2 linked regions of the Methylacidimicrobium sp. AP8 genome follow. The main gene of each other region encodes a partner of the protein of the gene in region 2 in a complex. Links are inferred from orthologs where the notes say so. Each region holds a gene or a part of one and is shown on either strand. Other genes may lie near its edges.

The links.
Region 1: the proteins of xseA (region 2) and xseB are in contact, whole or in part, in a cryo-EM structure (PDB 8TXR), measured with the Escherichia coli proteins. The link is inferred for Methylacidimicrobium sp. AP8 from one-to-one orthologs.

The regions. Positions count from the first base shown.
Region 1 is NZ_LR797830.1:1,358,219-1,364,520, forward strand. Bases 1,497-4,453 are described here. They hold xseB (exodeoxyribonuclease VII small subunit), read right to left. Parts: upstream 3,142-4,453; coding sequence 2,851-3,141; downstream 1,497-2,850. Other genes in these bases: dxs (1-deoxy-D-xylulose-5-phosphate synthase), read right to left, coding at 1,497-2,847; MTHMO_RS06330 (hypothetical protein), read right to left, coding at 3,157-3,687; MTHMO_RS06335 (deoxyribonuclease IV), read left to right, coding at 3,763-4,453. Outside these bases: MTHMO_RS06315 (argininosuccinate synthase), read right to left, coding at 1-906; more of dxs, read right to left, coding at 958-1,496; more of MTHMO_RS06335, read left to right, coding at 4,454-4,797; MTHMO_RS06340 (glutaredoxin), read left to right, coding at 4,805-5,143; MTHMO_RS06345 (uracil-DNA glycosylase), read right to left, coding at 5,133-5,921; MTHMO_RS06350 (nucleoside deaminase), read right to left, coding at 5,932-6,302. UniProt on the Escherichia coli protein: Bidirectionally degrades single-stranded DNA into large acid-insoluble oligonucleotides, which are then degraded further into small acid-soluble oligonucleotides.
Region 2 is NZ_LR797830.1:711,559-717,903, reverse strand. The notes cover bases 1,598-4,597. They hold xseA (exodeoxyribonuclease VII large subunit), read right to left. Parts: upstream 3,815-4,597; coding sequence 2,381-3,814; downstream 1,598-2,380. Other genes in these bases: MTHMO_RS03170 (adenylyltransferase/cytidyltransferase family protein), read right to left, coding at 4,401-4,597; purN (phosphoribosylglycinamide formyltransferase), read right to left, coding at 3,793-4,404; tuf (elongation factor Tu), read right to left, coding at 1,598-2,164. Also shown: transcription termination/antitermination protein NusG, read right to left, coding at 1-522; MTHMO_RS03200 (preprotein translocase subunit SecE), read right to left, coding at 531-836; more of tuf, read right to left, coding at 980-1,597; more of MTHMO_RS03170, read right to left, coding at 4,598-4,883; fumC (class II fumarate hydratase), read right to left, coding at 4,880-6,310; MTHMO_RS03160 (PPK2 family polyphosphate kinase), read right to left, coding at 6,294-6,345. UniProt on the Escherichia coli protein: Bidirectionally degrades single-stranded DNA into large acid-insoluble oligonucleotides, which are then degraded further into small acid-soluble oligonucleotides.

The sequences.
Region 1 (6,302 bases), 650 kb from region 2 along the record:
GACCAGAGAATCCCGCAGATGCATGACCTCCCGATCGAGCGTCAAAGTCTCTACTTGGCGGTGGGCGAAGCGGAGGATTGTCCCCCCCGGGCATTCATAGACTCCGCGCGATTTCATTCCGACAAAGCGGTTTTCGACGATGTCGATACGGCCGATCCCGTGCCGGCCCCCGATCTCGTTGAGCGCGGTCAGGACTCCCGCCGGGGATAGGCTCTTCCCGTTGACGGCTACGCAGTTCCCGGATTCAAAGTCGAGGTCCACCGTCTCCGGCTCGCCCGGGGCGTGCTCCGGATCGCACGTCAGCCGGAAAAGATCGGCCGGGGGAGGTTGCCAGGGGTCTTCGAGGATCCCGCTCTCGTAGCTAATATGAAAAAGGTTGCGGTCCATGGAGTACGGCTTGGCCTGCGTGACGGGCACCTCGATCCCGTGCGTTTCCGCATAGCGGATTAGATCGGCCCTTCCCGCAAACTCCCACTCCCGCCAAGGAGCGATGACGCGCAGATCCGGAGCCAGCGCCGCGAAGGTCAGCTCAAAGCGTACCTGGTCATTGCCTTTGCCGGTTGCCCCGTGCGCGACCGCGTCGGCCCCGAGCTCCCGCGCGATCTCGACCTGCTTCTTGGCGATCAGGGGACGAGCGATCGCGGTGCCCAAAAGGTACTGCTCCTCATAAAGCGCCCCCGCCCGTAGCATGGGGAAGACGTAATCCCGGACGAATTCCTCCCGGAGATCGGCGATGAGGCAGCGGGAAGCGCCGCTGCGGCGCGCCTTTTCCTCAAGACCGTTCAGTTCCTCCCCCTGGCCGATGTCGGCGCAATAGGCGATGACGTCGGCCCGGTAGCGCTCCGCCAGCCACTTGAGGATCACGGAGGTATCGAGTCCACCGGAGTAGGCGAGAACGATCTTCATGGAAGCTTCCGTCGCAGACACCGCGCCTTTTGCGAGCCGGCGGGTTTGCGCCTACGCGATCTCCCCGAAGGACCGTTGCCTTCCTTTAAGGATGGGACGCAGTTTTTCCAGAGCCGCTTCGACGGTCAGGCCGTATTTTTTCCGCAGCTGATCGACCTTGCCGTGCTCGATGTACTGGTCCGGCCAACCGATCCGGACGACGGGAACCGCAATCCCCATGTCGGAGAGCGCCTCGAGAACTAGGGATCCGAAGCCTCCGGCCAAGACGTGATCCTCGATCGTCACGATCGCCTCGACCCTGCGTGCGAAGAATTCGAGGGTTCCCCGGTCGAGCGGCTTCACGGTTCGAGGATTGATCACCGCCGCCGAAACCCCCTCGGCTTCGAGGGCATCGGCAAGCGCGCGGGCCATCGGAATCATCATGCCCAGTCCCAGGATCGCCACATCCCGGCCATGCTGGAGGACTTCGGCCCTCCCGATCGGGATCAGTTCGGGGAACGGCTTGACGGTTGCGCCCGGACCGGCTCCGCGCGGATAGCGGATCGCGACCGGTCCCGGATGATGCATGGCCGTGAAGAGCATGTCGGCCAGCTCGTCCTCATCCTTGGGATGGAGAATCGTGATGTTGGGCACGCAGCGGAGGTAGGAGATGTCGAAGAGGCCGTGATGGGTCGGCCCGTCGTCGCCGGATAGCCCGCCCCGGTCCATGCAGAAGACCACGGGCAGATTCTGCAGGCACACGTCATGGACGATCTGGTCAAAGGCGCGCTGCAGGAAAGTCGAATAGATCGCGCAATAAGGCTTGAAGCCCTTGGTCGCCAGCCCGGCTGCAAAAAGCACGGCGTGCTCCTCGGCGATTCCGGTATCGAAATACCGGTCGGGGAACTTCGGCTGGAAGCGGTCGAGTCCGGTTCCGTTCGGCATGGCCGCCGTGATCGCCACCACCTTGCGGTTCTGATCGGCAAGCTTGATCAGGGTGTCGGCGAAGACCTGGGAGCAAGTCACGGTTTCGCTCTTGGGCGTCTCTCCGGTCACCGGATGGTAGGGACCGAGGCCGTGGAACTTCTTCTGCTTCTCCATCGCCGGCGCGAAGCCCTTCCCCTTTTGGGTGAGCACGTGGAGCAGGACCGGATGTTCCTGCTGCTTTAGGAACTCGAACATCGAGATCAGCATCCCCACATCGTGGCCGTCGACCGGACCGTAGTAGGTCAGACCGAGCTCCTCGAAAATCACGCTCGGCAGCAGCAGGCTTTTTACCGCCTCTTCCGCCTTCCGCGCCGCCCGAAGGACCCCGCGATTGGGAATCTTCTTGAGGAACTCCTCCGCCCGGTCGCGAAGCCAGGAGTAGGCCGGGTGGCTGACGATCCGGCTGAAATAGCTCGCGATGGCTCCGACGTTCTTGTCGATCGACCATTCGTTATCGTTGAGGACCACGATCAGCCGCCGGGTCTGCTCGCAGACGTTGTTGAGGGCCTCGTAGGTGATGCCGCAGGTAAACGCCGCGTCTCCGCAGACGGCGATCACGTGCTCCTTTCCCCCACGGCGGTCGCGGCCGACCGCCATGCCCAAGGCGGCGGAAAGAGCGGTGCCCGCATGGCCGGCCCCGTAGCAGTCATGTTCGCTCTCCGCACGGTTGAGGAACCCCGACAGCCCGTTGGGCTGGCGGATCGTCGGAAAGAGTTTCCGGCGGCCCGTCAAGAGCTTGTGGACATATCCCTGGTGGCTAACGTCGAAGACGATGTTGTCTTGCGGCGTCTGGAAGACGTAATGGAGCGCGATGGTCAGCTCGACGACCCCGAGGTTAGGCCCGATATGGCCGCCGTTCTTCGCCAGGACCGTGATCATCTCCTGGCGAATCTCCTCGGCCAAGCGAGGCAGCTCTCCGATCGGAAGCTTTTTCAGATCCGCCGGCGAATCGATCTCATCGAGTAGACGTCCCAAGGATTACCCCTCTTTTTCCTCTTCTCCTCGGAGGGCGGAGCCCTTCGGATCCGCCTGCGGCGTTCCGACCGCCGGCTCCTGGCCCCCGGGCCCTTGCCCCAAAACGGTGATCTTTTGCTCCGCCAGGGAAAGTTTGTCACTACAAAACTTCACAAGCCGCATCCCTTCCTCATAGCGATCCAGCAGGTCCTCGAGAGCCAGATCTCCGCTCTCCATCCGGGTCACGATCTCCTGCAGCCGCCGAAAGGCCTCCTCGAAGGAACCGGCATTCTCTGCCGCATCCGTTTTCGCCATGAAGAGCCCCCCTCGCTATCCTCTGGCCTCCGCGGCTTCCGTACTTTCTCTTCCGATCCGTAGCCGCTCATCGCCCGAAAGGATCTCCTCGAGGCCTTCCCAACCGACCTCATCGATCTCGTTGAAGAGCCGGAGGTAAATGGCGACGTCTAGCCGGGGGAAGCAGGCGAGAAGCCGCTCGAGCGCCTCCCGCAGCTTTTCCGGGGAGGGCTCCTCCCCGAACTTCTCTACGACCCCCCGGCCATCATGGGGGATCTCGAGGGCATCCAGCCAGGCGCAGAGCATCGGCGCGCGCGTGTGCACCAGCCAGCAGGTGAAGAGATGGGAGGAGATCTCCTCGCTCTGCGGCAGGGAGAGCACCCGCCGGGCGAGCTGATGCCTCTGCGCCTTCGGCATTTCCAGGAGCTTCCCCTGCCGGATCCCCAGGCGGCGGCTCGTCAGCTCGATGGCGACCCGGTAGAGCCGCTTATCGGAGTCGCGAACCGCGAGGAGGATCTCGTGAACCCATTCATCCGGAATCTCCCGCCAAAGAGTCCACGTGGCCATGCTCGTCGTCCAAACTCATCTTGCCCCCGCCGCTTAAAAAGACAATCGTTTTTCACAAGTCCTCGGAACCCAACGATGCCGGGAAGTTCAAGGAAGGAAGCGGAGGGAGCCGCCCCGCCATCGCGAGGACGGCAGCCTCCCGTTTGCCCCCTATCCGCCCCCGAGCTTCGGGGCCGGCTTCTGGGTGCGCACGTCTCGATCGCCGGGGGGATCGAACGTGCAGTGGAGCGTGCGGCCCAATGCGGTTTTTCCGCCGCGCAGATCTTCCTCAAGAACTGCCGGCAATGGACAGCCCCTGCTCTTGGAGCCGAAGAAGCCTTGGCCTTCCGCCGGGCCGCTTCCGCTTCCGGCATCTACTTTTTTGCCCATGCCGGCTACCTCCTCAACCTGGCCGCCTCTTCGGATCCCCTGGCCGAGCGATCCTCGGAAGCGCTCCGCGAGGAGGTGCGGCGCGCGGCGCGGCTGGGCCTTCCCTTCCTCGTCCTCCACCCCGGCGCCGCAGCGCCCGGCGAAGATCCCGACGCGGCCCTGGCCCGGCTCGTCCGGCGGCTCCGAGCTCTCTTTCCGAAAGAGGCATCGCCGGCGGGCGTGCGCATCGCCTTGGAGACCATGTCCGGACAAGGAAACCAGCTCGGATGGCGGCTGGAGCAGCTGCGCCGGGTTCTTGAGGAGCTGGACGACCCGGAGCGGTTCGCCATCTGCCTCGACACCGCCCATCTCTGGGCGGCCGGCTATCCCCTTGCGACTCCGACCGGATACCGGGCCTTCATCGGGATGCTGGAAGGCCTGGGGCTCGCCGATCGGGTCTGCGCTATTCATCTCAACGACTCGGCGGCCGCGTTCGGATCCCGGCGGGACCGCCATGAGCACCTGGGCAAAGGATCGCTAGGGCTCGCCGGCTTCGGCCCGCTTCTTCGGGACCCGCGCTGGTCGCGGATTCCGATGGTTCTGGAGACTCCGAAGGTGGAGGGCGTAGAGGACGATTGCCGCAACCTCCGCGCGATTCTGCCGTTTCTCTCCGGAACGAGACCGGAGCCGCTGCGGAAAGGGCCGGAAACGGACCCCGTAGCGGAAAAAAGCATTGGCGTTCCTCCGACTGCCGACCTATAGGATAAACATGAGCCAACCCAAGATTATTGCCTATCTGAAGCCCACCTGCGGCTGGAGCCAGGGCGTGCGGGCGATCCTAAGGAAATATCAGCTCTCCTATGAGGACCGCGACATCATCAATGTCCCGGCGTATCGGGAAGAGATGATCCGGAAAAGCGGACAGCCTTTCTCTCCGTGCGTCGAGGTGGACGGAGAGATGCTTGCCGATATCAGCGGCCAGGAGCTCGAAGAGTGGCTCATCGCCAAGGGTCTGGTCCAAGCCAGCGATCGTCCGGTGGACGTTCCGACCGACCAAGGGTGCTCGGGCGAGCATCATTCCGAGATCCCCGTCCGCATCAACTTTTGACGCTTTCGCCGCCGGAAAGGGTTCCTTCGCGGCCGGCTTCGAGCAGCGCACGCGCGCGGGAGAAGACCGCGTCGAACATCGCCTCGGTCAAGCGACCGGTGAAGGTGTTCTGCTGGCTCGGGTGGTAGGAGGCGAGCAGGGTTCGCCCTTCCGGGAGGGTGAATTCCGCTCCGTGGGCGAACGTAGTCCGGCTGCGCGGCAAGGAGGAGGCCGCCTCCTCCGGCCAGCGCTGCCGCACCCAACGGAGCAGGGTTGCGAAGGCCAATCCGCCTAGTGCGATCAAGACCCGGATTCTGACGAGGGCGTCGAGTTCCCGAGCGAGAAAGGGATAGCAGTTGCGCCGTTCGGCGGGTGACGGCCGGTTCTCCGGCGGAGGGCAACGGACGGCGGCGGTCACGAAGCAGTCGAAGAGTTGCAGGCCGTCGTCGCGGTCGCGGGAGATCGCTTGGTTCGCAAAGCCGAAGCGATGGAGAGCGCGAAAGAGCCAGTCTCCGCTCCGATCTCCGGTAAAGATCCTGCCGGTCCGGTTTCCACCGTGAGCCGCGGGAGCCAAGCCGACCAAGAGAAGGCGGGCCTGCGGGTCGCCGAATCCCGGAACCGGCCGGGCCCAATAACGGAACCCTGCATAGCGCTTGGGAGGGTGCGCGGCCGCCTCCTCCCTCCACGCGACCAGACGCGGGCAGCGGCGGCAGGCGACCACCTCCTTTTCGATCTCCGCGATACACGAAGTGGGCGGAGCCCCCTCCCCGAGCCGCCGCCGCTCCGCCTCTCCCCGCACCCCCGCTTCCTCACAAGCCGGAAATCAAGCCGCCCGCCCGCTCGTCCGCGACAAGCCCGATGTCCTCATCCCACGCGGCGGGCGACCGGCGGATGAATTCGGCGAGCAGCCCCCGGCACTCGGCGTCATCCCTCACCTCGATAATCACGCCATGCCGGCGCAGCAGCTCTTCGGAGCCGGGGAAGGTGCGATTCTCTCCAATGACGACCCGCGGAATGCGGTAGAGGAGGATCGCCCCCGCGCACATCGGACATGGCGAGAGAGTGGTGTAGAGGGTGCACGACCGATAGAAGGAGGCGGGCCGGCGCCCGAGATTTTCCAGCGCGTCCATCTCGCCGTGGCGGATGACACTTCCCCACTGGATCCTTCGGTTCCTACCGC
Region 2 (6,345 bases):
CACGACGCCTTCCGAGTTGAGGAAGGGGCCGTCGCCGACCTTCACCCGATCGCCGACGGCGAAGGAAGTCTTGGGCGTGGGGCGTTCGCGCCCCTCTTCCATCTGGCGCAGGATATCTTTAACCTGGTCGGGCGGCATCGGCATCGGATTTTCGCCGCCGGCGAATCCGATCACTCCCGGCGTCTCGCGAATGAAGTACCAGCTCTTTTCGATCAGCTTGTTCTGGGCGTCGCGCAGCCGCATCCGGACGAACACATAACCGGGATAGATCTTCCGATCCATTTGGACACGCTTGCCCCTGCGGATCTCCGAGATCCGCTCCACCGGGATCACCACCTGCCCGACCAGATCCCCCATCTCCTCGGTTTGAATGCGCTTTTCGATACTCTTCTTGACCCGCCCTTCGTGGCCGGAAAGCACATGAAGGACATACCACTGCCCCTGCTCTTCGGGCGCCTGCTGCGCCTCGCGGCCCTCTTTCTCGGTCAACACGGTTCCTTGCGCCCCTTCCCGCGGTTTCATCGAGCGTCCTATAACTGCAGCCTAGTGAGGAATCCCACCACTTTCACCAACAAGAAGTCCGCCAGCGTGACCACAGCAGCCAGCAGGACCGAAGAGATCGCCACCACCACGGTCGAATCGATCAGCTCCCGGTAGCGACGCGCTCCCTTTTCCTGCGGCTCCCATGGCCACGAACACTTCTTGAGCTCTCCAACGACCTCGTTGAGGAAGACCACCACTCGTTGTCCGTGCCGCCTCCACAGCCATCCCAGCGCAACGAGGCCCGCCATGGCGAGCCCCAGCGCAACCCACGTTGTTAAGGAAATGGTTCGCATAGCCGCAGGGCAGGAGGGACTCGAACCCCCAACCAACGGTTTTGGAGACCGCTACTCTACCAATTGAGCTACTGCCCTGTTTTCGAGAACCTGTTCAAAATTTACACCCGCAAGCCGATTGCCGAAAGAATTCCCTTCTTTGGCTAGGCCAGGATTTCAACGACTCTTCCGGCTCCCACGGTCTTGCCGCCTTCTCGGATCGCAAACCGCATCGCTTTTTCCATCGCAATCGGAGTGATCAACTCGACATCGATCTCGACGTTATCCCCCGGCATGACCATCTCGACCCCTTCCTTCAGCTTTACATTGCCAGTGACGTCGGTCGTTCGGAAGTAGAACTGCGGCCGGTATCCCGAGAAGAAGGGGGTGTGCCGTCCACCCTCTTCCTTGGTCAACACGTAGACCTGCGCCCGGAACTTCGTATGCGGGGTGATGGTCCCGGGCTTGGCGACGACCTGCCCCCGTTCGACATCTTCCTTTTTGATGCCCCGGAGCAGAATGCCGACGTTGTCGCCCGCCTCCGCCGAGTCCAACAGCTTGCGGAACATTTCGATATCGGTCACCACGGTCTTCGTGGTAGGCCGGATCCCCACGATTTCGACCTCTTCCATCCGCTTGAGGACCCCTCGCTCGACACGGCCGGTCACCACCGTGCCGCGACCTTCGATGTTGAACACGTCCTCTACCGGCATAAGGAACGGTTGGTCCTTCGGGCGCTCCGGAATCGGAATATATTCGTCCATCGCGGCGATGAGCGCCAGGATGTTCTTCTCCTCCGCGGGATCTCCTTCCAGCGCCTTCAGCGCGCTCCCCCGGACGATGGGAACCTTGTCGCCCGGAAACTCATACTTGCTGAGCAGCTCGCGGACCTCGAGCTCGACCAGATCGATCAACTCCGCGTCGTCGACCATGTCGATCTTGTTGAGGAAGACCACGATCGCCGGAACCCCGACTTGCCGGGCCAGCAGGATGTGCTCGCGCGTCTGCGGCATCGGACCATCCGGAGCGCTCACCACGAGAATGGCTCCGTCCATCTGCGCGGCACCGGTGATCATGTTCTTGATGTAGTCGGCGTGGCCCGGGCAGTCCACGTGCGCATAATGCCGATGCTCGGACTGATATTCGACATGTGTCGTGTTGATCGTGATCCCGCGCTCACGTTCTTCCGGCGCGTTGTCGATCTGATCGTATGCCTTCTTCTCCGCAAGACCCTGCTTGGCTAGGACAGAGGTAATCGCCGCGGTCAGCGTGGTTTTCCCGTGATCCACATGTCCGATGGTGCCTACGTTCACATGCGGCTTCGAACGCACGAAAGTGTCTTTCGCCATGAATACTCCTCGCTTCTTTGTCCTTAATCCTTCCGATTCGCTACACGGCCTTCGCTGCGGCCGAGCCCATGACCGGGCTTGAACCGGTGACCTCGTCCTTACCAAGGACGTGCTCTACCACCTGAGCTACATGGGCACTCGCCGTTTCCCTTTCTTTCCTGGTACAAGACCCCGTCCGTGAGAGAACGATAAACATCGCCAGGCAGCCCCCGAATGTCAAGCCCCGCCACACTCCGTATCGGAATTATTCTCAGGTGCCTCCTGGCCCCGCACGCGATTCGCCGCGTTCTGAGTCCACGGCTCCTCCGGACAAAGGCGGAGGACCTGCGCGCCGAAACCTCCGGAGGCGACCCGCACCCGCACCTCGCTGCCGACCATCTCCGGATGGGCTCTGCGAAGGATACGGCCTTGCCGATCGAAAGCGATGGCATACCCGCGCTGCAAGGTGGCCTCCGGACTCAAGGCGGCCAGCCGCGCCGCCCACTGGGCTACCTGCTCCGAGCGGCGGCGGATCTGCTCGTCGAATCGCAACGCCCTCCAATGACGCATGAAGGATTCCCACCTCTCCCTCTTGATCTCCACGGCTCGCCGGAGCGCGCGGCCGAGCGCCTCCTCCTCCTCATCGACCAGCTGCTCCCAGCGGAGGATGAGGCGGGAGGGCTCATGGAAAAACGGGCTGCCGGCCAGCCGCGCCAGCCTTTCCCGCGCCAGCTCGAGCACCCGCGACATGGCCCGCTCCGCCCTTCTCCGCAGTTGGGCGACCTCCGCGCGCCAGTCGTTCCAATCGCGGGCGATCAGCTCCGCAGCGGCGGAGGGGGTGGGCGCTCGCAGATCGGCGGCCAGATCCGCGATCGTAAAGTCGGTTTCGTGGCCTACCGCCGACACGGTCGGCACGGGGCATTCGGCCAACGCCCGTGCGACGACCTCTTCGTTGAAGGGCCAAAGATCTTCCAGGCTGCCGCCCCCGCGGGCGACAACCAAAACATCGACCGGAGGCGGCCCGCCGAAGGCGCGGATCGCCCCGGCGATCGCCTTCGCCGCCGAAGCCCCTTGCACCGGAACATCCCTCACGCAAATCTCGATTCCTGGCGCCCTGCGTTGCAAAATACGGAGAAAGTCCTGGATGACAGCACCCTTGAGGGAAGTGACCAGACCGACTCTTTCCGGGAATTCCGGCAGCCGCCGCTTGCGGGAGGCGTCAAAGAGCCCTTCGGCGGCCAGCCTTCTTTTCAGCGCCTCTAGCCTTTCGAGCAGCGCCCCCTCCCCCAGTGCCTGCACATCCGCTGCGATGATCTGGTACTGACCGCGGGCCTCGAACACGGTCAGCCGCCCGCGGACCACAACGGCCGCCCCCTCCCGCAACCGGATCGACAGCCGAGCCGCATCGGCGCGGAAGAGGACCACCTGGACGACCGCCTGCTCGTCCTTGAGGGTGAAATAGACATGCCCCGAGCTCGGGCTCCGGAGGTTCGATATCTCCCCTTCGACCCACACTTGCGAAAAGCCCGCCTCCAGAAGGGAGCGCACCCGCCGGTTCAATTCGCTGACCGAAAGGGGTCTTTCCGCGCTCCGGCCGGCGGCCGCCGTTTCGGGTTCGGGCTTCCTCCAAAGGTCGAGCTCCTGCTCTTCTACGAATGGATCTGCTGCCATAGCTTCCGATCGATCACTTGCTGGATCACCTCCGGGTAGAGGCGGTGCTCGGCCTCCTGAATTCTCGCGTGCAGGCTTTCCGGCGTATCTCCGGGCAGAACAGGGACCCGCGCCTGTCCGAGAATCGGTCCGCTGTCGACCTCGGCCTCCACCCAGTGGACCGTGCAACCCGCTTCGGCGACACCCGCCGCCAAAGCCTGCTTCCAGGCGTCCTTCCCTTTGAAGGCCGGGAGGAGGGAAGGATGAATGTTGAGGATTCTTCCCGCGTACGCGGCCAGGAGCGGACCCTTGAGAACCCGCAGGAATCCCGCCAGGATCACCAAGTCGACCCGAAAGCGCCGGAGGCATTCGGCAAGCTCTTCCTCGATGTCGGGCTCGAGCCGAGTCCGGAACTTCCCTCGGCGCAAGACCACCGTCGGAATATTCGCTTGGCGGGCCAATTCCAGGATCCGCGCGTCCTCCCGGTCGCTGATGACGACGGCAATCGAGGCGGAAAGCCTCCCCGAGGCGATCGCATCCCGGATGGCGGCGAAGTTGCTCCCTCGTCCCGATCCGAGAATTCCCAGCGTGGCTTTGGGCTCCTCGCTCATCCTTTCCGCCATGCTTCCCAGGCCGCGGTGGTCGATCTACCCGTAACCAGCGGGAAGAATTGTATCTCGACTCCCATGCTTTCCAAGGCTTGGCGCTCCTCCGGATCGAGCGTCTCCGGCCGATAATCCCCTCCTTTCACATAAACCGCCGGCCGGACCGCCCGAAGAAACGCGGTCGCCCGCCTTCCCGAGAAGATGGTCACCAGATCGACTACGCGCAGGCCGGCCAGAAGCTCCGCCCTTTCCACATCGGGGTGGATCGGCCGGTTCTCTCCTTTTTGCGCCCGCACCGACTCGTCGTCGTTGACTCCCACCCAGAGCAGATCCCCCAACGACCGGGCGAAGGCCAAGCAGCGGAGATGGCCGACGTGCAGCAGGTCGAAGCAGCCGTTGGTGGCGACGAACCTTTTGCCCTCCAGCTCTCTCCGAATGCGGGGAACTTCCCCCATCGGAACCACTCGGGCCCGGTCCGCCCTCACGCCCCGCCTCCGTTGCCGACCATCCTTTCAGGCCGGACCAGCGCGTCGAACTCCTCCGCGGACAGATGGCCGTCCTCTACGCAGATCTCCCGAATGGTCTTCTGCCGGCGATTGGCCTCCTGGGCGATCTTCGCCGCCCGATCGTAACCCAGCCGGGGCGCCAGCGCCGTCACCAGCATGAGCGACCGCTCCACTTCGCTGCGGAGCACCTCGAGGTTCGGTTGGAGTCCTTCCAGGCAGAAAACACGGAAGGATCGGCAGCTGTCGCGCAAAAGCCGGATGGCGTTCAGGATGTTGAACACGATCATCGGCTTGAACACATTGAGCTCGAAATTCCCCTGAGAGCCGGCCCAGCCGACCGCCGCGTCCGCGGCCATGACCTGGATGCAGACCATCGTCATCGCCTCCGATTGCGTCGGATTGACCTTTCCCGGCATAATCGAGGACCCAGGCTCGTTTTCGGGCAAGCGCAGCTCGGCCAGGCCGCATCGCGGACCCGAGGCCATCCAGCGGATGTCGTTAGCCACCTTGAACAGCGCAGCCGCCACGTTGCGCAAGGATGCGCTGACGCCCAAAAGGGGCTCATGGGAAGCGAGCGCGGCGAACTTGTTGGGAGCGGAGTAGAGGGGCAGCCCTGTCCACTCGGCCAGCTTGGCGCAGACTCCCTGGGCGAACCCGGCCGGCGCATTGAGCCCGGTCCCCACGGCCGTGCCCCCGATCGCCAGGCCGTAGAGAGCGGGCATCCGACCGCGGAGGTCGGCCAAGACCAGCTCGAGCTGGCCTGCGTACCCGCCGAACTCCTGCCCGAGGGTGAGCGGCACGGCATCCATCAAGTGGGTCCGGCCGATCTTGATGATTCCCGAGAACTCCCGGCTCCGTCGCCGCAGGCAATCGAGCATCCTTTCCAATTCCGGAAGGAGACCGTCGCGGAGGGCGAGCCCGACAGCCAGATGCATAGCTGAAGGGAACGCGTCGTTCGAGGAGTGCGAGCGATTAACATCGTCGTTGGGATGGATCGGAAACTTTCCTCCCCTCCTCCCCACCGCTAACTCGTTGGCACGGCCGGCGATCACCTCGTTACAATTCATATTGGATTGCGTTCCGCTCCCCGTCTGCCAGACCCGCAACGGGAACTCCTCGTCGAATTTTCCCGCCACGACCTCCTCGGCGGCCGCCACGATCCACTTGGCCTTCTCCTCGGAAAGGATTCCCAAGTCTCGATTGACCAGCGCCGCTGCTTTCTTCAGCAGCGCCAGCGCGCGAATCACCTCGATCGGCATCCGCTCGGTGCCGATCGCAAAATGAATCAGCGATCTCGCGGTCTGGGCCCCGTAGTATCGATGGGCCGGGACCGGGATCGAGCCCAAGCTGTCTGTCTCCTGGCGCGTCGGGGTTTCCTCCGCGGCCTTCTCACCGGTCCCGTTCACGTTGTAAGATCTCCTTCGCCCGGCGCAGCTCCGCC